2 regions of the Subtercola sp. YIM 133946 genome follow, and region 2 is predicted to be linked to the other one. Evidence: predicted binding sites of a transcription regulator. Region 2 holds the regulator's gene; the other holds the start of a gene.

Region 1 (11,495 bases), on a different contig from region 2:
TGATCTTCAGGCCGCAAGGTATTCTCGGCAACAAGAAGGAGCTGAGCTTCGATGTCAAGTGACGTACCCACCACCACCAGCACGATGACCGTGGCCGGCGCCGCCGCCAAGGCGAGCGTCGCCGAGGTCGCGGCCGTGCCGGGCGTCTCGAAGCCCGACCCGATTCTCACCGTCGACCATGTCACCCGGCGCTTCGGCGGCATGACGGCGGTCGACGTGAACCACCTCGAGGTTCAGCGCGGCATCATCACCGCCCTGATCGGCCCGAACGGCGCCGGCAAGACCACGTTCTTCAACCTGATCACCGGCTTCGACAAGCCGAGTTCGGCCCCGAAGCTGATCGGCGGCCCGAAGGCCGGCGAGGCCGCGAAGTCGACCTTCAACGGTCGCGACGTGGGCAACACCGGCGCCACCAAGGTGGCGAAGATGGGCATGGTCCGCACCTTCCAGCTCACCAAGGCGCTGTCGAAACTCACCGTCATCGAGAACATGCGGCTCGGGGCGAAAGACCAGCCCGGCGAGAACCTCTTCGTCTCGGTCATCAAGCCCCTCTGGGCCAAGCGCGAGGCCGAGATCACGGCCAAGGCCGAAGAACTGCTCGCACGCTTCAAGCTGCTCGAGAAGAAAGAGGACATGGCGGGCAGCCTGTCGGGCGGCCAGAAGAAGCTGCTCGAGATGGCGCGGGCGCTGATGAGCGACCCGGTCATGATCATGCTCGACGAGCCCATGGCCGGCGTCAACCCCGCGCTGACGCAGTCGCTGCTCGGGCACATCCAGGCACTGCGAGACGAAGGGATGACCGTTCTCTTCGTCGAGCACGACATGCACATGGTGCGGCACATCTCCGACTGGGTGGTCGTCATGGCCGAGGGCAAGGTCGTCGCAGAGGGCCCATCGGGCACCGTGATGGACGACCCCGCCGTCATCGACGCCTACCTCGGTGCGCACCACAACACCGACCTGGGCGACGACTCGCTGCTGACCGACGAGGTCGCAGAAGAGCTCGCCGCCGAAGTGCAGAACGAAGAGCTCACGGAAGGTGAGACCAAAGCATGACCGACACACTCCCCGCCTCAGGCGCAACCGAGACCCGGGTTCCGGTGATGCAGGCGACCGACCTGGTCGCCGGCTACCTGCCGGGCATCAACATCCTCAACGGCTGCAACCTCGACGTGTACCCCGGCGAACTCATCGGCATCATCGGACCGAACGGTGCCGGCAAGTCGACGCTGCTGAAGGCTCTGTTCGGCCTGGTGAACGTGCGCTCAGGCTCCGTGACGCTGAAGGGTGAGAACATCACCGGCCATAAGGCCAACAAGCTCGTACAGGCCGGCGTGGGCTTCGTGCCGCAGAACAACAACGTCTTTCCGTCGCTCACCATCGAAGAGAACCTGCAGATGGGCCTCTTCCTGCGCCCCAAGATGCTCAAGGAGCGCCTCGCCGCGATCTTCGACATCTTCCCCGTGCTCGCCGACCGTCGTGGCCAGCGGGCGGGATCGCTCTCGGGCGGTGAGCGCCAGTCGGTCGCCATGGCCCGCGCGCTCATGATGGATCCGTCGGTGCTGTTGCTCGACGAGCCCTCCGCGGGCCTGTCGCCCGTGCGGCAGGACGAGACGTTCATCCGCACCCGCCGCATCAACAAGACCGGCGTCTCGATCATCATGGTCGAGCAGAACGCCCGCCGCTGCCTGCAGATCTGCGACCGCGGCTACGTGCTCGACCAGGGCCGCAACGCCTACACCGGCACAGGCCGCGAACTGGCCGACGACCCCAAGGTCATCGAGCTCTACCTCGGCACCCTCGCCAAAGACGTCGAGGAGGAGACGGGTCACGACGCTCCAGGCGCCATCTGACACTCGTCTCTCTGCCACGAAAGGGCCCCGCCGGTCATCCGGTCGGGGCCCTTCGTTCGTGCTGCGTCGCGCGCTCTGCCCGCCTGCGGCAGGCACGAAGAAGCCCCCCGCCCGGATGACCGGGCGGGGGGCTTCGTGCGTGTCAGTCACGCGAGCGGAACTCCCTAGTAGGAGGTCTCACCTTCGATGGCCGACTGGAACTGAGGAACGTTGCTCGAGTCGAACTTGTAGATGCCGATGAAGGCACTGGAGGGCTCGTTGTGCGAGTTGAACGGACCGATGCCGGCCTGGCCGGTGTACTGGATCTCGGTACCGGCAGAGACCAGCGGGGCGCACTCGGCGTACGAGGCGCACTTGGTGCCACCGTTCGCACCGGAGACAGCAGCCAGCTGCGCGTTCAGGTCTGCCGAGACGTTCGACTTGGCCTTCAGGGCCGCCAGAGCGGTCAGGATGGTCGCGTCGTACGACTCAGGAGCGTACGAGAAGTCGTTCAGCGAGGCGTTCTGCGTGCTCTGGTACCAGTCGGTCAGCTGCTTCTGGAACTCGGTGCTGGGGTGAGCACCGGGGATCGTGCCCTGGGCGTTCGTCAGCGTGCCGGCCTGGAAGTCTTTGCTGTAGTCGGCGGTGTTGCCGTCTGACATGTAGACCTTCGACATGTCCCAGCCCTGCGCAACGAGCTCAGGAACGATCGACTTGGTCTCGTCGAACGCCAGGATGACGATCGCGTCGGGCTGGGTTGCCAGCGCGGCGGTCACTTCAGCCGAGAACGTGGTCTGGCCGGGAGGGAACTCCTGGCCGGCGCCGGTGGCACCGTAGACGACGGTTCCGCCTGCGGCTTCGATGCTCTTCTGCGTGAAGTCGCGGAGACCGGTACCGTACGAGTCGTTGAAGACCAGGAAGGCGACCTTCGAGTTGCCGTCACCGGTGATGAGCGAACCGAGCGCTGAACCCTGAACCGAGTCCGGCGGAGCGGTGCGGTAGTAGAACGGACCGTAGCCCGACAGCTTGGCCGACGTGTTGGCCGGCGAGATCTCAGTGATCTTGGCCGACGCGAAGGCGTCGACGACGTTCAGCGAGACGCTCGACGAGGCAGCACCGATGGCGACCGACGGCTTGGCCGCGATCAGCTTCTGGGCCGAGGCGGTCGAGACGCTGAGGTCGGTCGAGTCACCCGAGTCGGTGGCGAGGATACAAGCCTGCTTGCCGTCGACACCACCGGCGGCGTTGATGTCTGAGACCGCGAGGCCGACACCGGCCTGCTCCGGCGGGTTCAGGTAGGCGAGGCTACCCGTGATGGGGAGGATGGTACCGACGACCAGGTTGTTGGCGGTCGAGGCATCGCTCGCGCAGTCGGCCTCTGAGGCCGACGCCGACGACGACGCCGAAGAAGACGGAGTTGAGCTGCCACCGGAGGCACAGCCGGAAAGCATGATGGCAATGATGCCTGCTCCAGCCAGAATCGACGTCCGGAGGGCATACTTGGATTTGATCATCCTGTGAACCCTTTCATTGTGCTCGCGAGCCAGGCACCTCCGGGCGGAGGCACCCTCGCGTTCATTAGGGTCAAACCTAGGGTTTCTATGTTTCGAGTGTGTTTTCTGAGTGTGCCGTGCGAATATCGTTAGCAATTCGTAACCCGTCGCCCCGACGGTTTCTGCGAGCCTGACGCAGCAGGTCGACCGACAGGATGATCAGCGCCAGCCACACGAGCGCGAACCCCGCCAGGCGTTCCGGCGGCATCGGCTCGCCGAGCAAAAACACCCCGATGATGAACTGCATGATCGGGGTCAGGTACTGGATGAAGCCCATGTAGGTCAGCGGCAGCCGCTTCGACGCTGACGCGAACAGCAGCAGCGGAACGGCGGTGACCACCCCCGCACCCACCAGTGCCGCCGTGTGCCACGGGTCACCGTGACCGAACGTGATGCCGGTGGTCGCCCCGACCACGCAGAGCTGCACGACCACGATCGGCACGAGCCACAGCGACTCGAGGGTGAGCCCGTTGACGGCGTCGATGCGCGGCCCGACCTGTTTCTTGACGAGGCCGTAGAGGCCGAACGAGAACGCGAGGATGAGCGCGATCCACGGCGGCGCCCCGTAGCCGACCGCCAGCACGACGACGGCCACGCCGCTGATGCCGAGTGCCACCCACTGCGCGACGCGCAGCTTCTCGTGCAGCAGGAAGACGCCGAGCAGAATCGTGACGATCGGATTGATGAAGTAGCCGAGCGAGGCCTCGACGACCTGGCCGCTGGTCGTCGCCAGCACGTACGTCTGCCAGTTGACGTAGATCAGCACACCCGCGACGCCCATCACGAGGATGAGCCGCGGTTCGCGGAAGACGCTGCCGAAGCTGCGCCAGCGCCGCACGGCGGTGATCAGCACCGCACAGAAGACGAGCGAGAAGATGACCCGCCAGGCGACGATCTCGAACGCCGACGAGGGCGCGAGCGCGAGGAAGTAGATGGGCAGCAGGCCCCAGATGAGATAGGCTCCGACGGCGAACAGAGCGCCGGAGCCGACGCCCGCGCTCGGCGGGGCCGATTCAACAGAAGAAGGCCCGGGCAGGTTCTGCCCGGGCCTTCTCAGTGAACTCACTATCGAACGATAACAGCCAGAACGTCGCGAGCAGACAGCACGAGGTACTCTTCGCCCGCGTACTTGACCTCGGTTCCGCCGTACTTCGAGTACAGAACCTTGTCGCCGACGGCGACGTCGAGCGGCACGCGATTGCCGTTGTCGTCGATGCGGCCGGGGCCGACAGCTTCGACGACGCCCTCCTGCGGCTTCTCTTTGGCCGTGTCAGGAATGACGAGACCAGACGCCGTGGTCGTTTCTGCTTCGACCTGCTTGATAACGATGCGATCCTCGAGCGGCTTGATGGAGACCGACACTGTTGACCTCTTCTTTCTTCGGTTCAAAAGTCACTTTGTTGGCACACTCACACTGAGAGTGCTAATCCGAGTTTAGGGGTCGGGTTGGCACTCGGTCAACCTGAGTGCCAATGCGTGACGGCTGCCGTCTAAACTGACGCCATGGAGAGAACCGACCTCGAGCTGCTGATGACGGCCGAGGGGCTGCGGTTGCTCGACTCGCTGCCGCCGTACACCGACGGGTCGACGATCGTGCGGTCGGTGGCGGCGCTGCGCAAGCAGGGCCACTCGGCCGGGCTGGTCGGCGCCGTGATGACCCAGGCCCGGCTGCGCGCCAAAGCCGCTCAGAAGTTCGGCCCGTTCGCCGAACGGATGCTCTTCACCGAGTCGGGCCTCGAACAGGCCACTCGGCTGAGCGTCGCCGCCCTGCACGCCGGCCGGTTCCGTGACGCCGGGGTGACGAGCGTGGCCGACCTCGGCTGCGGAATCGGCGCCGACGCGCTCGCCTTCGCCGCCATCGACCTGACCGTGACCGCCGTCGAACGCGACGAGGTCACCGCCGCGATCGCGGCCTACAACCTCGCCCCGTTCGCGTCGGCGACTGTCGTGCACGGCAGCGCAGAGACCTTCGACCGGCAGAGCGTCGAGGGGCTGTACCTCGACCCCGCTCGGCGCACCGCGGGCCACACGAACACCGCGCGCCTCACCGACCCGGCCGACTTCAGCCCGTCGCTCGACTTCGTCTTCGATGTCGCCCGTGAGCAGCCGACCGGCGTGAAGCTCGGTCCGGGGCTCGATCGCGAACTGCTGCCCGACGACGCCGAGGCGCAGTGGGTGTCGGTCGACGGGCAGGTGGTCGAGACAGGGCTGTGGTTCGGCACAGTGGCCCGGCCGGGCATCCGTCGTTCGGCGCTCGTCATCAGGGGGTCTGCGCGCCACGAGCTGACAGCGGCCGCCGACAGCGACAACGTCGACCAGGGCCCCCTCGCGGGTTACCTCTACGAACCCGACGGCACTGTGATTCGGGCACGGCTCATCGGCGACCTGGCTCGCAGCCTCGGCGCTCACCTGGTGTCGTCGCAGATCGCCTACCTGACGTCAGACGCGCTGGTGCCGACACCGTTCGCCTCGGCGTTCCGGGTGCGCGAGATGCTGCCGTTCAACGTGAGCAGCCTGAAGCGCGAGCTGCGCGCCCGCAACATCGGCAGCCTCGAGATCAAGAAGCGCGGCGTCGACGTCGATCCGGCGACCCTGCGCCCGCGGCTCGCGCTGCAGGGAGCCGAGCGGGCGACGCTGTTCGTGACGCGCAGCGAGGGCCGGCACGTGGCCATCCTCGCCGACCGCCTGCCCTGACCGAAGGCCTGGCCGGCCGACGACCCGGAACGTGCGGGCGGCCGGGCACAGCAGCGGCGCGGAGCCGAAGCCCCGCGCCACGCGGTCACGCCGCCGGCTCGCGCCGGTGAGGCGTCAGTAGCTGTAGCTGTACGCCGAGTTGAACCCCACGACGATCCACACGATGAACAGGATGATCAAGACGATCGACAGCGCGATGCCGGCGAACCCCGTGATGATCGCCGTCAGCCAGAAGCCCTTCGCCGCCGGCTCCTTCTTGCGGCCCAGGAAGCCGAGAACGATGCCGGCCACCGAGAAGATGAAGCCGCCGATGCCCCAGCTGAAGATCGAGATCAGCAGGCCGAGAATACCGGCGATCATGCCGATGATGCTCAGAATGGGCGAGCGAGCGCCGGTGGAGGCGGCGTAACCGGGAGCACCGTAGCCGGGCGCCCCGTACTGCGGAGCACCGTAGCCGGGCGCGGCCGGCGCCGCCGGGGCACCGTAGTTCGGGGCGGCGGGAGCACCATAGTTCGGCGCCGGGGGCGCCGGGGGCGCCGCGTAGGTCGGAGCAGCCGGCGGGGCCGGAGCCTCATACGTCGGCGCGGGCGGTGCCGGTGGTGCCGGTGGCTGCACCGGCGGCGGCGTGGGCTGGGTGGGCGCAGCGGGCGGAGCCGTCGGCGGCACCCCGGGCGCCGGAGTCTCCGGTGGGGTGTCAGACGCCGCGGGCGGCACGGGCGCCGAGGGCGGCGTCTGCTCGGGTGAACCCGAACCTGCCGGTGTGTTTGGATCGGTCATGATGACCCTTCCTTCCGATTGTTCCTGAACGAATGCGCTGAACTAGCTCCGAGCCTAGCGAGCCGTGCCGTGCCGACGGCAGCCCCCACGCCCGGTGAGCGGTGAGTCAATAGGTTGTGACGGTGGTCGAGCTCGCCGCCACCGCGATGACGACGATCACCAGAATGATGCCGATGATGAGCTCGATGAAGCCGATCACGATGCCGGCGAGGGCCAGCCCGCGGCCGCTCTCGCCCGTGCGCTTGATCTGGCTGAGGGCGACGAAGCCGAGCACGATGCCGATGATCGTGAACCCGACGATCGACACCACCAGCGATACGATCGCGAGCACATTGGTGCGGGGGGCGACGGGCCCAGAGGCGGCGCCGTACGGGGCAGGTGTGGTCATGACAGATCTCCTTGTGACGAAATCGCCGTTGAGGCGGCGCGCCCATAGTGACAGCGTTCGTGACGTTGTGTCAACGTCTGCGACACACGACGACACAGCTGCTATGGCGTCAGAGAACGTGCACCTCGGTGACCGGCAGCGTGGAGTCTGCACCGAAGTCGAGACCCGACGGCCGAGCACCGCGCATGATGAGCTGGGCGCCCAGGGCGGCGATCATCGCACCGTTGTCGGTGCATAGCGCGAGCGGGGGTATCCGCAGCGTCACGCCGGCCGCGGCGCAGCGCTCTTCGGCGAGTGCCCGGATGCGCGCATTCGCGACGACGCCTCCGCCGAGCAGCAGCCGCGGCACGCCGAAGTCGCTGCAGGCCGCCAGCGCCTTCGTGATCAGCACGTCGGCCACCGCTTCGCGAAAGCTCGCGGCCACATCGGCCAGCGGAATCTCTTCACCCCGGTCGCCGCGCGCCTCCACCCAGCGGGCGACCGACGTCTTCAGCCCAGAGAACGAGAAGTCGTAGCGGTGGGCGGCCATGTCTTTGGGCTGGCTGAGCCCGCGCGGAAAGCGGATGGCCTTCGGGTTGCCGCCCACCGCCACTCGGTCGATGTGCGGCCCGCCCGGGTAGGGCAGCCCCAGCACCCGCGCCACCTTGTCGAACGCCTCGCCTGCGGCGTCGTCGATCGTCTCGCCGAGCAGCTCGACGTCGTCGACGAGGTCGCGCACGTACAGCAGTGACGTGTGTCCGCCTGACACCAGCAGCGCGATGGTCGGATACTGCAGCGGCTCGGAGTCGGGCGTCACCAGGTCGACCCCCACGTGCCCCACCAGATGGTTGACCGCGTACAGCGGTCTGCCGGTCGCGAGCGCGAGGCCCTTGGCCGCCGCCACACCCACCATCAGGGCACCCGACAGCCCCGGCCCGCTGGTCACCGCGATCGCGTCGATGTCGTCGAACGTCAGCTGCGCCTCGTCGAGGGCGGCACGGATGGTCGGGGTCAGTGCCTCGAGGTGCGCACGCGCCGCGATCTCGGGCACCACTCCCCCGTACCGGGCGTGCTCGTCCATCGACGAGGCGATGGCGTTGGCCAACAGCGTGGTGCCCCGCACGATGCCGATTCCGGTCTCGTCGCAGCTGGTCTCGATGCCGAGCACAACCGGATCGGTCATGAGATCACCTTTCGTGCCGGCAGCTCGAGGCGCATGACGATCGCGTCGACGTTGTCGGGCTGGTAGTAGCCCCGCCGCACACCCACGGGCAGAAATCCGAGCGTCTCGTAGAGGTGCTGGGCGCCCGGGTTGTCGGCGCGAACCTCCAGGAACACGCGGCGGGCATGCCGCTGAACCGCCTCAGCGACCAGCGCCTGCATGAGGGTTCGGCCGAGGCCGTGCCCGCGGGCATCCGGTGCCACAGCGATGGTCTGAATGTCGGCGTCGTTCGACCCGCGCGGGCTGAGCAGGCCGGCGTAACCGAGCAGCGGCGCGTCGGGATGCCCGGGGTCTTCGGCCACGAGATAGTGGCAGTGCGGGTTCGACACGTCGGCCTGCATCATGGCGCGGCTCCACGCGTCGGATGTGAAGGTGCTCGTCTCGAGCCGCATGATCGCGTCGACGTCGGCGGGCGTCGCGGCGCGGATCGCCCACGCAGGTGCCGCGGCGGTGCCGCTTGGGGCGTCGGTCATCGCTGTGTCACCCGCTTGGCACCGGTCGAGAGGGTGACGTCGGGCGAGCGCAGGTAGAGGGCCTGGTCAGCCACGAGCGGCGCACCGGAACGACGGGTTTCGAGCGCCACCGCGGCGAGCGCGGCGGCCGAGACGTGGGCGGCGTCGAGAGTGCTGGCGTGCCCGTGCGGCAGGGCATCCGGCTTGGCGAGGCCGGGGCCGTCGATGCGTTCGGGTAGCGAGCCGTCGCCAGCGAGCCGGTAGAGCGACCAGTAGACCTCACGGCGGCGTGCGTCTGAGACGACGAGCAGCTCGCCCGTGCGGCCGTCGTGCTGCGCCGAGACGGCGATGGCGTCATGGCTGACCACCGGCAGCAGCTCGATGCGACGACCCGTCGCGAAGGCGTGGGCGGCCGCGATGCCGACGCGAAGGCCGGTGAACGGCCCGGGCCCCATGCCGGCCACCACGGCGGTCACCTCGGTGCGGTCGACGGATGCCTCGGCCAGCGCCTGCTCGATCAGCCGCCCGATCACCTCGGCGTGCTTCATCGTGTCGTAGCCGTTGGCCTCGCTGAGCACGCCCCGTGCCCCGTCGACCACGGCCACGCTGGTGCCGGCCGACGTGTCGATAGCGAGCAGCACCTCGCGCGCCGCGCCGCCGGAGCCGGTGCCGCGACCGGTGTCGTCGCCGGAGCCGGTGTCGTGACGGGTGTCGGAGGCTGTGCTGAGGCCAGTGCCAGTGCCAGTGCCGGTGCCGGTACCGTGCCCCCGGCCGCTCGCCGCCGCGGCGCCCTCGGGGCGGGCGTCGTCACTCATGGCCGGTGCCTCCGCTCGTGCGCCGAGCGGTTCGCCGGTACAGCGTCACCGTGCGCGGCTCGACCGGGGCGTCGATGTCCTCGCCCTCGCCGTCACCAGCCGCGCTATCAGCTGCGCCCTCGCCGTCACCAGCTGCGCCATCAGCTGCGTCCTCGCCGTCACCAGCCGCGCCATCAGCTGCGCCCTCGCCGTCACCAGCCGCGCCATCATCGCCGCCCTCGTCACCTTCGCCGGGGGCGGTGTCACCGCGCGGGCGGTCGATGACCAGCTCGAGGTAGTCGTCGACGATCAGATCGACCAGGCCGGCGCCCCACTCCACCACCACGATCGACCCGGCGAAGTCGATGTCGAGGTCGTCGAGCTGCGCTGCCCCATCGAGGCGGTATGCATCGACGTGCACCAGCGGAACGCCCGTCGCGGCGTTCGGATGCGTGCGGGCGAGCACGAACGTGGGGCTGGTGACCGATCCGCGCACGCCGAGCCCCTCGCCGAGCCCGCGCGTGAACGTCGTCTTGCCCGCTCCGAGCTCGCCGGTGAGCACCAGCACGTCGCCGGCCCCCAGCCGCCGCGCGAACTGCACACCGAACGCGTGCATGGCCTCCGGGTCGTCGATGACCCAGGTCTCGCCCTCCGCCTGTGCCGCATCGGCCACGTAGACCCGCCGCACCCGCGGGCCGACCCGCGACACGATCTCGTCGCCGATGGTCTTCGCCCAGCCGGCCCACTCCTCGGCCGTCGGGATGCTCGCCGCCGAACCCGGCACCACTGCACTACCGTCCACCGCCCGCGGGCCACCGGCCTCCCGGCCTTCACCGAACACCACGACCTCGTCGCCCACCGTCACGGCCGCGTCACCCACGTCGACCACGAACTGGTCCATCGCGATGCGCCCGGCGATCGGGTAGCGTCGGCCGCCGATCCACACCTGCCCGCGCCCGTTCGCCGCCCGCGGTATGCCGTCGGCATACCCCAGCGGCACCAGTGCCAGCGTCGTCGAGGTCGGCGCCCGGTAGTCGAACCCGTACGACACGCCGTGACCCGCCGCAACACGCTTCACCGCCACCACCGGCGCCGCCAGCGTCATCACCGGGCGCAGCCCGAGCTCGAGTGCCGACTCGTCGTCGAACGGGGTCACACCGTAGGCCGCGATACCGAACCGCACCAGCCCGAGTCTGGCCTCGGGCATCCGGATGCCCGCCGAACTCGCCGCGAGGTGAACCAGCTCGAACCGCGCCCCCAGCCGCTCGGCGACCTCGACCGCCGTGTGCAGCTCGGCGAGCGCCACGGCGTCGTCGGCCGGCGAGGCGTCGGCCAGGTGCGACCACGCGGCGAAGAGACGCACCGAACCGGCGTCGTCGGCCGCCATCGCTGCCCTCACGAGCCCCGGCCACTGCTCGGCGCTCGCCCCGTTGCGGTGCAGCCCGGTGTCGATCTTGAGGTGTACGCGCGGGGCGACGGATGCCCGGGCCGCCGCAATCGCCTCGATCTGCCATTCGGCCGAGATGCCGAGATCGATGTCGGCCCCGGCAGCCGCGCCGAAGTCGGCGTCTGGCGCGTGCATCCACGCGAAGATCGGTGCCGTCACACCGGCCGCACGCAACGCCAGCGCGGCCGGAATGTCGAGCACGGCGAGCGACGACGCACCCGCCTCGAGCGCCGCGAAAGCCAGCTCGACCATGCCGTGCCCATACGCGTCGGCCTTCACTGCGAGCATCGTCTCGGCCGGCCGGGCGAGCGAACTCAGCACGCGCACATTGTGTCGAAACGCGTCGAGGTTCACCAG
Region 2 (11,495 bases):
CAGGCGAGAACGTGGGCGTGCACGTGGAAGACGGTCTGCCCGGCCCCCTCGCCCGTGTTGAAGATGAGCCGGAAGTCGCTGCCCGCGTGTTCGGCGGCGACATCGTTCGCTATGGCGACCACCTCGGCGAGCAGCCCGGGGTCGCCCGCGGCCAGCTCGACGACGTTCGCATACTGTTCGGTCTTCGGCACCACCAGCAGGTGCACCGGCGCCTTGGGTGCCACGTCGGCGAACGCGATCACGCGCTCGGTCTCGGCCACGATGGTCGCCGGAATCTGACGCGCGACGATGCGGCTGAAGATGGAGGGCTCGGTTGAAGCTGGCATGTCGTCCATCTTAAGGTGAGCAGCTGACAGACCGCCCGGTCGTCACCACCGGCCCAGCAGCACGTTCAGCGCGGCGAGCCCCGCGGGCCCCGCCGACGAGGTGCGCAGGATGCCGGGCCCGAGCCGCACGGCGGTGGCGCCGGCCTTCGTCAGGTCGTCGAGCTCACGTTCGGCGATGCCGCCCTCGGGGCCCACGACCAGCACGAGGTCGGGCAGGGTGCTGTCGGGGTTCTGGGCGACGCCCTCCCCCGCGATGTCGCTCTGCGCGACGGCGGCGAGGTCGACAGAGCTGATCGGATGCTCGGCGGTGGGCTCGAGAATGAGCACCCGGGTGCGCTCGGCGAGGGCGACGAGCTCTTTCGTCGTGTGCAGCCCGCTCACCTCGGGCACCCACGCACGGATCGACTGTTTCGTCGCCTCGCGCACGACACTGCGCCAGCGGTCGATGCCCTTCGCGACCTTGTCGCCCACCCAGCGCGACACCGACCGTTCGGCCGCCCAGGGCACCACGCCGTCGATGCCGAGCTCGGTGGCCGCCTGGATGGCCAGTTCGTCGCGGTCGCCCTTGGCGAGCGCCTGCACGAGCCAGATCGAGAGCTCGGGCACCGGAACGTCGAGCACGTGCGTCACCGCGATGCTCAGCACGGTGCTCGAGACCGCGATGACGGGCCCGGTGACCATCAGCCCGCGGCCGTCGCCGATGGAGGTCTCCTCGCCGACGCGCAGCCGGTTCACCTTCACGGCGTGCTTCTGCTCGTCGCCGTGCAGCGAGACGACGTCAGAGACGTCGTGCGGAATGTCGCGCAGGTCTTCGCGCAGGTACAGCGAGGCCATCAGTTCAGAAAACGGTCGCGCAGCTTCGAGAACAGCCCCTGCTGGAACTGCCCGAGCGACGGGGCCGGGTACTTGTGGGCGGCTGCCAGCTGCTTGACCAGCTCTTTCTGCTTGTGGTCGAGCTTCGTCGGCGTCACCACCTGGATGCCGATCTTCAGGTCGCCCCGGCCGCCGCCGCGCAGCTTGGTCACACCGCGCGACTTGACCGTGACCACCTCAGAGCTCTGGATGCCCGCCTTCAGCTCGATCTCGACGTCGCCGTCGAGCGCGTTGACGGTGGTCGTGGTGCCGAGCACCGCGTCCCACATCTGCACCTCGAGGGTGCAGAGGATGTCGTCGCCGTTGCGGCTGAACACGTCGTGGTGCCGCACCTTCACCTCGAGGTAGAGGTCGCCCTGCGGGCCGCCCGCGGGGCCGACCTCGCCCTGGCCGGGCATCTGCAGGCGCAGGCCGGTGTCGACGCCGGCGGGGATGTCGACGGGAATGATGCGTCGCGCGCGGACGCGACCCTGGCCCTGGCAGGTGACGCAGGGCGCGGGGATGATCGTGCCGAAGCCGCGGCAGGTGCCGCACGGCGAGCTGGTCATCACATTGCCGAGCAGCGAGCGCACGGTGCGCGAGATCTGGCCGGTGCCGTGGCAGATGTCGCAGGTGACCTCAGAGGTGCCCGGCTGCGCGCACGAGCCGTGGCAGGTCTCGCAGATGACCGCTGTGTCGACCTCGAGGTCGCGGTGGGTGCCGAAGATGACCTCGCCGAGGTCGACCTCGACGCGCAGCAGGGCGTCCTGCCCGCGTTCGGCACGCGAGCGCGGGCCGCGCTGGCCGCCCTGCTGGCCGCCGAAGAACGTCTCGAAGATGTCGCCGAAGCCGCCGAATCCCTGGGCGCCTGCGCCACCGCCCCCGAAACCGGCCTGCGGGCCGCGATCGTAGCTCTGGCGCTGCCCGGGGTCGCTCAGCACGTCATAGGCGTGCGTCACCGCCTTGAAGCGCTCTTCGGCATCCGGGCTCGAGTTCACGTCGGGGTGCAGCTCGCGCGCGAGGCGACGGTACGCCTTCTTGATTTCATCAGCACTCGCGTCGCGTTCGACACCGAGTACGTCGTAGTGGTCAGCCACGAAGGGCCTCTCCTTTGCGTTTGGGTGGGTTGCCGGGCCGAAAGCGGATCACCGCTGCTGTTTCGACCACGAGATGATCACGATTCGCCGAGGCTCTTCGAGAGATAGCGGGCGACCGCGCGAACGGCCGCGATGTTGCTGGAGTAGTCCATGCGGGTGGGGCCGAGCACGCCGAGCCGGGCGACCGCGCCGCCCGCCGAGCTGTAACCGCTGGCCAGCACCGAGGTCTCGGCGAGGCCGAACGGAGCGTTCTCACGGCCGATGCTGATCGAGATGCCGTGCTCGTCGGCCTGCATCTCGCTGAACAGCCGCAGCAGAACAACCTGCTCTTCGACCGCCTCGAGCACCGGAAGGATGCTGCCGGCGAAGTCGCCCTCAGTGCGCACGAGGTTTGCGGCCCCCGCGATGATGAGCTTCTCCTGCCGGTTGGCGGTGACCTGCTCGGCCAGGGTGGCCGCGATGACGGCGACGGATACCCGGCGATCGGCCACGAACTGCTCGGTGAAGACGGCGAGCCTCGCGGCCGCCTCGTCGAGCCCCAGGCCGGAGACCGACGCATTGACGCGCGCCCGCACATCCGCGAGGAAGTCGTCGTCGGCAGCAACCGGAAGCTCGACGATGCGCTGTTCGACGTGGCCGGTGTCGGTGATCACCACGGTCAGCAGGCGGGTGGAGGTCAGTGCGACGAGTTCGATGTGGCGCACCTTCGCCTGCGACAGCGAGGGGTACTGCACCAGCGCGACCTGCTGGGTGAGCTGCGAGAGCAGCCGAACAGTGCGGGCGAGCACGTCGTCGAGGTCGACCGAAGAGCCGAGAAAGGTCTCGATGGCCTGCCGCTGGGCGGGCGACAGCGGTTTCAGGTCGGCCAGGTGGTCGACGAAGAGGCGGTAGCCCTTGTCGGTGGGAATGCGGCCCGACGAGGTGTGCGGGGCCACGATCAACTCTTCTTCTTCGAGCAGGGCCATGTCGTTGCGAATCGTGGCGGCCGACACCCCGAAGGAGTGCCTGTCGACGATCGACTTCGAGCCGACGGGCTCGCGGGAGGCCACATAGTCGTGCACGATCACGCGAAGCACTTCGAGGCTGCGTTCAGAGACCACTGCCGTTGCCTGCCTTCCTCGTGCCGGTGCTTAGCACTCCAGTGTTCAGAGTGCCAATTATATATCGGCCACCACGGCGTACGACTTTCGCCGAGTATCCGACACGCTGAGCAAATATCATTGCCTCAGGTCACAGGTCGGCATTATCTTGTGACCATGTCTGACCCCAACGAACCGCCGCCCTACCAGCCCGGCCCTGCGCCGGCCGCGGGCGCGCCCCTCTCGGCCGCCGACGACAAGCTCTGGGCGAGTCTGGCCCACTTCGGCAACATCATCCTGCTCGTTCCGGCCCTCATCATCTACCTCGTGTTCAAAGACCGCGGGCCGCTGGTGAACCAGGAGAGCAAGGAGGCCCTGAACTGGACGATCAACGTCACCGGCGTGATCGTCATCGTCAACATCCTCTCGGCCATCCTCGGCGTGATCCCGATTCTGGGGTTCGTTCTCGGCCTGCTGCTGACGCTCGTGTGGGTCGCGGTCTTGATTGTCAATCTCGTGTTCGCCATCATCGGTGGAGTACGGGTCAATGGCGGCGGCACCTATCGCTATCCGTTCAACTACCGGTGGATCAAGTAATCGAAAGGCACTGACATGACGAACGTACCTCCCACCCCGCCTCCGCCCCCGCCCGGGCAGCCGCCCGTCGGGCCACCGGTGCCACCCCAGGGGCCCCCGCCCGCAGGCCCTCCGCCCGTCGGCGGCTACGCGGCCCAGCCGCCCATGAGCCCCTCAGACCAGCGGCTCTGGGCCACGCTCATCCACGTCGGCGGCATCATCTTCGGCTTCCTGCCGGCGCTGATCGGCTACCTCGTGCTGAAAGACCGCGGCGAGTTCATTCTCGAACACACCAAGACGGCGCTGAACTTCCAGCTCACGATGCTCATCGCCTACGTCGTGGGCAGCATTCTGACGTTCCTCATCATCGGCATCTTCATCATCATCGCCGCGGGAATCATCGTGCTGGTCTTCAGCATCATCGCCGCCATCGCCGCCAACAAGGGCGAGCTGTACTACTACCCGAAGTGGTGCACGATCCAGTTCATCAAGTAGCGCTGCGGATGCCCGGCGGCGCCACCGCGCGACGCCCGGGCCGCGTCGCCGCACTCAGGTGAGGCGACGCACCACCGCATCGGCCAGAAGCCGCCCTCGCAGGGTCAGTTCAATCGACCCGGCGAAGGCGGCTTTCGCGTTCACCAGGCCGTCGGCGATCAGGCCGGCGACCTCGCGGCTCGCCTCGGGCCCGAGCGAGGCGATCGGCAACCCCGAACGGATGCGCGCCAGCAGCAGAACCCGCTCGATCTCGCGCGAGCCGGCGTCGGGCGTCTCGCGGCCCGCAGCCGGCGACACTCCGGCGAAGATGCGGTCGGCGTAGGCGGCCGGGTGCTTCACGTTCCACCAGCGGGTTCCGCCCACGTGGCTGTGGGCGCCGGGGCCGACGCCCCACCAGTCGTGGCCCTGCCAGTAGGCGAGGTTGTGGCGCGAACGGTACTCCGTCGCGGGGGTGGCCGGGCCGGTGAGCGCGTCGGCGGGCGGGGCGGCCACGCGCGGGATCGGTGCCGCCGAGGCGCGCGACCAGTTGCTCACCTCATACCACTCGTAGCCCGCGGCCCCGAGGCGGGCATCCACCAGCTCGTACATGTCGGCCTCGAGGTCGTCGTCGGGTTCGGGGTAGACGCCCGACCTGATCTGGCGGGCGAGTTTGGTGCCCTCTTCGACGATCAGCGCGTAGGCAGAGAGATGGTCGGGCTGCATGGCGATGGCGGCGTCGACCGAGCGGCTCCAGTCGTCGAGGCTCTCGCCCGGGGTGCCGTAGATGAGATCGACGCTGACCTGCAGCCCGGCATCCCGCGCCCAGCCGACGACCTGCGGCACCCGCTCGGGGTCGTGGGTGCGGTCGAGGGTCTGCAGCACGCGCGGCACGGCCGACTGCATGCCGAAGCTGACACGGGTGAACCCGGCGGCGGCGAGGTCGGCGAGATACCGGGCGTCGACCGAGTCGGGGTTCGCCTCGGTGGTGACCTCGGCCCCAGGGGCCAGGCCCCAGGTGTCGGCGACCGCGTGCAGCATCGAGACGAGCTGGTGGGCGGGCAGCAGGGTGGGGGTTCCGCCGCCGAAGAACACGGTCGAGACGGGGCGCGCATCGACGCCTGACCCTTCGAGCACGCCCGCGGCGAAGCCGACCTCGCGGATGGCCTGGCCCGCGTAGTCGAGCTGTTTCGCGCCACGCAGCTCGGTCGAGGTGTAGGTGTTGAAGTCGCAGTATCCGCAACGCACCCGGCAGAACGGAACGTGCAGGTACACGCCGAACGGATGCCCGTGCGAGAGCTCGGCCGTACCGGCCGGCAGCAGACCGTCGGGCGGGGCGGGGTCGCCGAGCGGCAGGGCGCTACCCACGGCGACGGCCCCGGGCATCCATTCGACGCGGCACAGCGGTCGCCGCGTCAGGCACGGGCGGGAAGCAGCGCACGCAGGTAGAGCTTGGTGGTCTTGCGTTGCTGCCAGCGCACGAGGGGGCCGGCCAGGCGGTAGTACCACGTGCTCGGCTTCGAGAAGCTGCGGATGGTCACCCACACCGAGTCGTCGGGCCGATGTTCGACCATGAAGCTCTCTTCGCCGATCTCGGGATGCCCGGGCAGGGTGCCGTAGGCGAAACCCACGCGGTGCTCGTCGCTGGTCACCGAGACCACGCGCACCGGGGCGACGAACCGCACCCCGACGACGTGCACCACGAGCTCGGCGGTGACCCCCGGCGCCACGTGAGGAGTGCCGTCTTCGGTGTAGACGTGCCCCTCGTCGAACTCGCGCGGGCCGACCGGGTTGCCGTCGACGTCGTAGACCAGCCCGGCGTAGTCGGACTCGCTCGACGGCGGCAGCTCGATGTTCTCGACGGCCAGGCCGCTGCCGCGCTGGATTCCCCAGGTGAGCACGGCTTCGGCGGCCGAATCGAACCGTTCGACGCCCGAGCCGAGCCGCACGGTAGCCTCGAACGGACGGAAGCCCTTCGGCGGGTAGTACATCAGGTCGTCGGCCTGGCTCGCGCCGATCGCCGCGTACGTCAGCGCCTGGCCGCTGTGCGTCTCGCGCGTTCGAATCTGTTCGCCTGCCATCGTTCCATTATCGACGACGGCGCCGCCGATGGCGCACCGGCCGTCTTGAGCGAATGTTCGTCGGTGATGTGATTGTCTGCGGTCTGCAGACATTACGAAGGTGAGGGGGTGCACATGACTGCAGTCGATTCGCCAGACGCCGAGTTGTTGGCGCTGTCTGCCGGCGGCGACGCCGAGGCCCTGCGCGCCATTCTGCGGCGGCACGCCCCCGCCGTCACGCGCTACGCCTGGGCTCTGGTGGCGAACGCAACCGATGTCGAGGAGGTCGTGCAAGACACCTTCGTGACCTGCTGGCGCAAAGCCGCCACGATCGTTCTGGCCGACCGTTCGCTGTTGCCCTGGCTGCTCGTCACGTGCCGCAACACGGCGCTGAACCTCAACCGGTCGAGGCTGCGGCACGCGGCCGGCCCGCTGCCCGATGAGATCGCCGCGCCAGAGAGCGACGACGAATCACGCGACCGGCTGAGGTGGGTGATGGCCGAGATGGAGGCCCTCTCGCCCCTCGACCGGCGCATCTGCGAGCTGTGCCTGATTGAGGGCCGCAGCTACGCCGAGGCCGCGCAGGCGACCGGCATCAGCGTCGGAGCCGTGCGACAACGGGTGGCACGATCGCGCACCCGGCTGCGAAAGGCGGTGACCGAGAATGAGAACTGACCCTCCCACCGGCGACGACTTCGATAGGATCATCGGCCGCATCACCGATGCCGTGATGGCCGAAGCGATCGTCACGCCGCAGGACGCGGCGCTACTGCCGGGGCCGGCGACCGAGGCTGCCGCCCGGCCGGCGACGACGGCGGGGTCGGCGGGATCGGCAACCGCACCCGGGCCGGCGACGACGGCGGTGCCCCGCCCGACAGACGTGCCTCGCCGCCGGGTCGGGCTGCGGGCCGCGGTCGTGGTGGTTCTCGTGCTGCTCGGCGTGGGCACGGCCGGCACCGCGCTGGCGCTCGGGCTGGGTACCTCGCTGTGGAACGTGGGCGCTCCGATCGCGACCGCGACCCCCAGCGACACCCCTTCCCCGAGTTCGACACCGACCGCGCCCGCATCGTCGGCGCCGCCGGCACCGTCTGTTCCTGCCGTCACCACCTCGCCGCAGACGTTCACCGCGCCGAGCTGGGGCTCCGGGGTGACGGCGGATGTGTCGGGGCTTGCTCCGAACACGCGGTACGCGGTGTCGATCGAGTCGCGGTATAGAGGTGAGTCGTCGACTCCCGACGGGTACTTCCCTGTGCTCAGCTCGCCCGCACCGCTGACCACAGACGGCTCGGGCAGAGCGTCGATCACCTTCACGCCCGACACCTTTCCGCAGAACTTCACACACAGCGGCGAGAGCGGCTTTCTCTTGGGCAGCTACCTCAGGGTCGACGCCGGCGACGGCCCGGCACCGGAGTCGCCCTCAGACGGCTCGACGACCGGAATCGCCGAACCCGTGGCGCTGAGCGAGCCGCTGTCGATCGCGTTCCTGCCCATCGACGACGTCACGGCCGACGTGCAGGCCTGCGTCGAGCCCGAGCAGCTGGTTGCGGGGCAGGCCGGCCTGCCGGTGACATTCTCCGGACTGCTGCCGGGCGAGTGGGTGGAGCTGCGCGGTGTGCAGACCGACGGTGGAACCGGCTACAGCTTCGACGGCCGCGGCGCTGCCGACGACTCAGGGCACGCGACGATCATCATGAACGGAAACACCGCCGAGTATCCCGTCGCCCCCTCCAGTGCGATCGCCCCGAGCGTGTGGCAGATCGCCTGGTCGGCCAACTTCAGGGTCACGCCGCCCGACGGTCAGTACGACGGTACCCTGCCGGTGACGATCGGCGGGTGCGCCGCCGGCTGACGAGGGGCTACTTGTCTTTCTTGCTCTCGGTGTCGCCGCTCAGGGCGGCGATGAACGCCTCCTGCGGGACCTCGACGCGGCCCACCATCTTCATGCGCTTCTTGCCCTCCTTCTGCTTCTCGAGCAGTTTGCGCTTGCGGGTGATGTCACCGCCGTAGCACTTGGCCAGAACGTCTTTGCGCATGGCGCTGATCGACTCGCGAGCGATGATGCGCGCGCCGATGGCGGCCTGGATGGGCACCTCGAACTGCTGGCGCGGAATGAGCTTCTTCAGCCGCTCGGTCATCAGCACGCCGTAGGCGTAGGCCTTCTCGCGGTGCACGATGGCGCTGAACGCGTCGACGGCCTCACCCTGCAGCAGAATGTCGACCTTGACCAGGTCGGCAACCTGCTCGCCGATGGGCTCGTAGTCGAGGCTGGCGTAGCCCTGCGTGCGGCTCTTCAGGTGGTCGAAGAAATCGAAGACGATCTCGCCCAGCGGCATCCTGTAGTGCAGCTCGACGCGGTCGGTGCCCACGTACTCCATGCCGTCGAGGGTGCCGCGGCGGCCCTGGCAGAGCTCCATGATGGTGCCGACGTAGTCTTTGGGCGCGAGGATCGACGCCTTCACCATCGGCTCGCTGACACTGGCGATCTTTCCGCCGGGAAACTCGCTCGGGTTGGTGACCGTGACGCTCTTCTTGTCGTCGGTGGTCACCTCGTAGATCACGCTCGGCGCGGTGGCGATGAGGTCGAGGCCGAACTCGCGTTCGAGGCGTTCGGTGATGATCTCGAGGTGCAGCAGGCCGAGAAAACCGCAGCGAAAACCGAAGCCGAGAGCAACGGAGGTCTCAGGCTCGTAGACGAGTGCGGCATCCGACAGCTTGAGCTTGTCGAGGGCCTCGCGCAGGTTCGGGTAATCGCTGCCGTCGATCGGGTAGAGGCCGGAGAACACCATCGGCTTGGGCTCGCTGTAGCCCTTCAGAGCGACGGTGGCGGGCTTGCTGAACGTGGTGACGGTGTCGCCCACCTTGCTGAGCCTCACGTCTTTGACGCCCGTGATGAGGTAGCCGACCTCACCGACTGCGAGCCCCTTCGACGGCGTCGGTTCGGGCGAGCTGACGCCGATCTCGAGCACCTCGTGGGTCGACTTGGTGCTCATCATCATGATCTTCTCGCGCGGCGTGAGCTTGCCGTCGATCATGCGCACATACGTGACGACACCGCGGTAGGCGTCGTACACCGAATCGAAGATCATGGCGCGGGCAGGGGCGTCGATGTCGCCCTTCGGTGCCGGGATGCTCGCCACCACCAGGTCGAGCAGCTCTTCGACGCCCATGCCTGTCTTGCCGCTGACCCGCAGAACGTCTTCGGCCCTGCCGCCGATGAGGCCCGCGAGCTCTTCGGCGTACTTGTCGGGGTCGGCCGCCGGCAGGTCGATCTTGTTCAGCACCGGGATGATCGTGAGGTCGTTGTCGAGGGCCAGGTAGAGGTTGGCGAGGGTCTGCGCCTCGATGCCCTGTGCGGCATCCACCAGCAGGATGGCGCCCTCGCAGGCCGCCAGCGAGCGGCTCACCTCATAGGTGAAGTCGACGTGCCCGGGGGTGTCGATCATGTTGAGGGCGTACGTCGTGCCGTCGAGCTGCCAGGGCATGCGCACGGCCTGGCTCTTGATGGTGATGCCGCGTTCGCGCTCGATGTCCATGCGGTCGAGGTACTGCGCGCGCATGTCGCGGTCGCTGACGACGCCGGTGATCTGCAGCATGCGGTCGGCCAGGGTCGACTTGCCGTGGTCGATGTGCGCGATGATGCAGAAGTTGCGGATGAACGCGGGGTCGGTCGACGCCGGCTGGAGTTCCTGTACTGCTCTGGGGCTCACGCGTTCCTCGTCGTTTCGGCAATGGTGCCTTCAAGTTTACGAGACTTGTCGCTGCCGCGGGCTCGCGACGGGAATCGGTGCGCCGAAGCGGGTGTTGACTGGTGGCATGAGCATCTTTCTGACCGGCGCGACCGGGTTTGTCGGATCATCCATTCTTCGCACGCTGCGCGCGCAGGGCCGCGAGGTGACCGCGCTGGCGCGCAACGCCTCGAAGGCCGAGGAGGTCGAGGCGCTGGGCGCCGTCGCCGTGATCGGCGAGCTCAGCGACACCGAACTGCTGACCGCCCAGGCGATCGCCTCAGACGGGGTCATCCACGTGGCCTCCCCCGGCGACGCCTCGAGCGCCTCGCTCGACGACGCCTTCGTGACGGCGATCTTCGCGGGGCTGGAGGGCAGCGACAAGCCGTACGTGCACACGGGCGGCATCTGGGTGTTCGGCGACGGCGACGCCATCACCGAGGAATCGCCGCAGAACCCGCCGGCGCTCACCGCCTGGCGTTCGGCGATCGAGAAGCGCGTGCTTGAGGCCGAGGGCGTCAAGACGACGGTGATCATGCCGGGCATCGTGTACGGGTACGGGTCGGGTATTCCGAACGTGGTGGTGGATGCCCCGCGCATTGTCGGCGACAACGGGCTTGAGGCGCTGCAGTTGGTGGGGTCGGGCGACGCGCACTGGACCACGGTGTACGTCGACGACCTCGCCGACCTGTACGTCGCGGCGTTCGACCTGGCCGCCGCGGGCAGCGTGTACCTCGGCGTCGGTGGCGAGAACCCGTCGACGCGCGAACTGGGTGTCGCGGCATCCATTGCGGCGGGGCTCGATGGGCGCGTCGTGCCTTCGAGCGTCGACGACGTGCACGCCCGCATCGGCGAGGCGTTCGGCGACGCGCTGCTGCTCGACCAGCAGGCCACCGGTTCGGCCGCCCGCATCGACCTCGGCTGGGAGCCGAACGGCCCCTCGCTGATCGACGAGCTGCGCACCGGCTCCTACGCCCCCGGTCACTGACTCGCGCCCCCCGGTTGAGTAGCGGGGCGCGGCCGGCGCCGCCGGTTGAGTAGCGGGGCGCAGCCGGCGCCGCCGGTTGAGTAGCGGGGCGCAGCCGCGCGTATCGAAACCGTTCGACGCGCAGGTTTCGATACGCGCTTCGCGCTACTCAACCAGCGGGGGCAGCACTACGTGCCCAGCACCGGCGGGCGGGGCAGGCGACGGATGCCCGTCTCGATGGTTTCGGGCGAGGCGGCCACGCACAGGCGAATCCAGCCCTCGCCGTGCCGGCCGAATGCGCTGCCGGGCGCCACAGCCACCCGCTGCGCGAGCAGAAAACGC

The links. Region 2 encodes HrcA, which represses chaperone genes, less so after heat shock. Its sites were predicted from a motif close to TTNGCACTCGNNNNNNNCGAGTGCNAA; they were not measured.
Region 1: the regulator HrcA is predicted to act here: its motif matches at 4,832-4,858, upstream of groES (co-chaperone GroES).

Annotation. Positions count from the first base shown of each region.
Region 1 covers NZ_JAZHPE010000017.1:64,309-75,803, reverse strand. Annotated here, with positions in the region: gene V3W46_RS06665 (branched-chain amino acid ABC transporter permease) at 1-62, shown strand, start outside; gene V3W46_RS06660 (ABC transporter ATP-binding protein) at 52-1,056, shown strand; gene V3W46_RS06655 (ABC transporter ATP-binding protein) at 1,053-1,853, shown strand; gene V3W46_RS06650 (ABC transporter substrate-binding protein) at 2,018-3,346, opposite strand; gene rarD (EamA family transporter RarD) at 3,432-4,442, opposite strand; gene groES (co-chaperone GroES) at 4,451-4,747, opposite strand; gene V3W46_RS06635 (class I SAM-dependent methyltransferase) at 4,889-6,079, shown strand; gene V3W46_RS06630 (hypothetical protein) at 6,194-6,856, opposite strand; gene V3W46_RS06625 (DUF4190 domain-containing protein) at 6,963-7,244, opposite strand; gene tsaD (tRNA (adenosine(37)-N6)-threonylcarbamoyltransferase complex transferase subunit TsaD) at 7,354-8,406, opposite strand; gene rimI (ribosomal protein S18-alanine N-acetyltransferase) at 8,403-8,918, opposite strand; gene tsaB (tRNA (adenosine(37)-N6)-threonylcarbamoyltransferase complex dimerization subunit type 1 TsaB) at 8,915-9,712, opposite strand; gene alr (alanine racemase) at 9,705-11,495, opposite strand, start outside.
Region 2 covers NZ_JAZHPE010000015.1:43,782-55,276, forward strand. Annotated here, with positions in the region: gene V3W46_RS04790 (HIT domain-containing protein) at 1-326, opposite strand, end outside; gene V3W46_RS04795 (16S rRNA (uracil(1498)-N(3))-methyltransferase) at 369-1,160, opposite strand; gene dnaJ (molecular chaperone DnaJ) at 1,160-2,275, opposite strand; gene hrcA (heat-inducible transcriptional repressor HrcA) at 2,353-3,375, opposite strand; gene V3W46_RS04810 (DUF4870 domain-containing protein) at 3,532-3,951, shown strand; gene V3W46_RS04815 (DUF4870 domain-containing protein) at 3,967-4,425, shown strand; gene V3W46_RS04820 (coproporphyrinogen-III oxidase family protein) at 4,480-5,769, opposite strand; gene V3W46_RS04825 (DUF1990 family protein) at 5,817-6,482, opposite strand; gene V3W46_RS04830 (RNA polymerase sigma factor) at 6,597-7,136, shown strand; gene V3W46_RS04835 (hypothetical protein) at 7,126-8,310, shown strand; gene lepA (translation elongation factor 4) at 8,318-10,168, opposite strand; gene V3W46_RS04845 (NAD-dependent epimerase/dehydratase family protein) at 10,275-11,174, shown strand; gene V3W46_RS04850 (pyridoxal phosphate-dependent aminotransferase) at 11,342-11,495, opposite strand, start outside.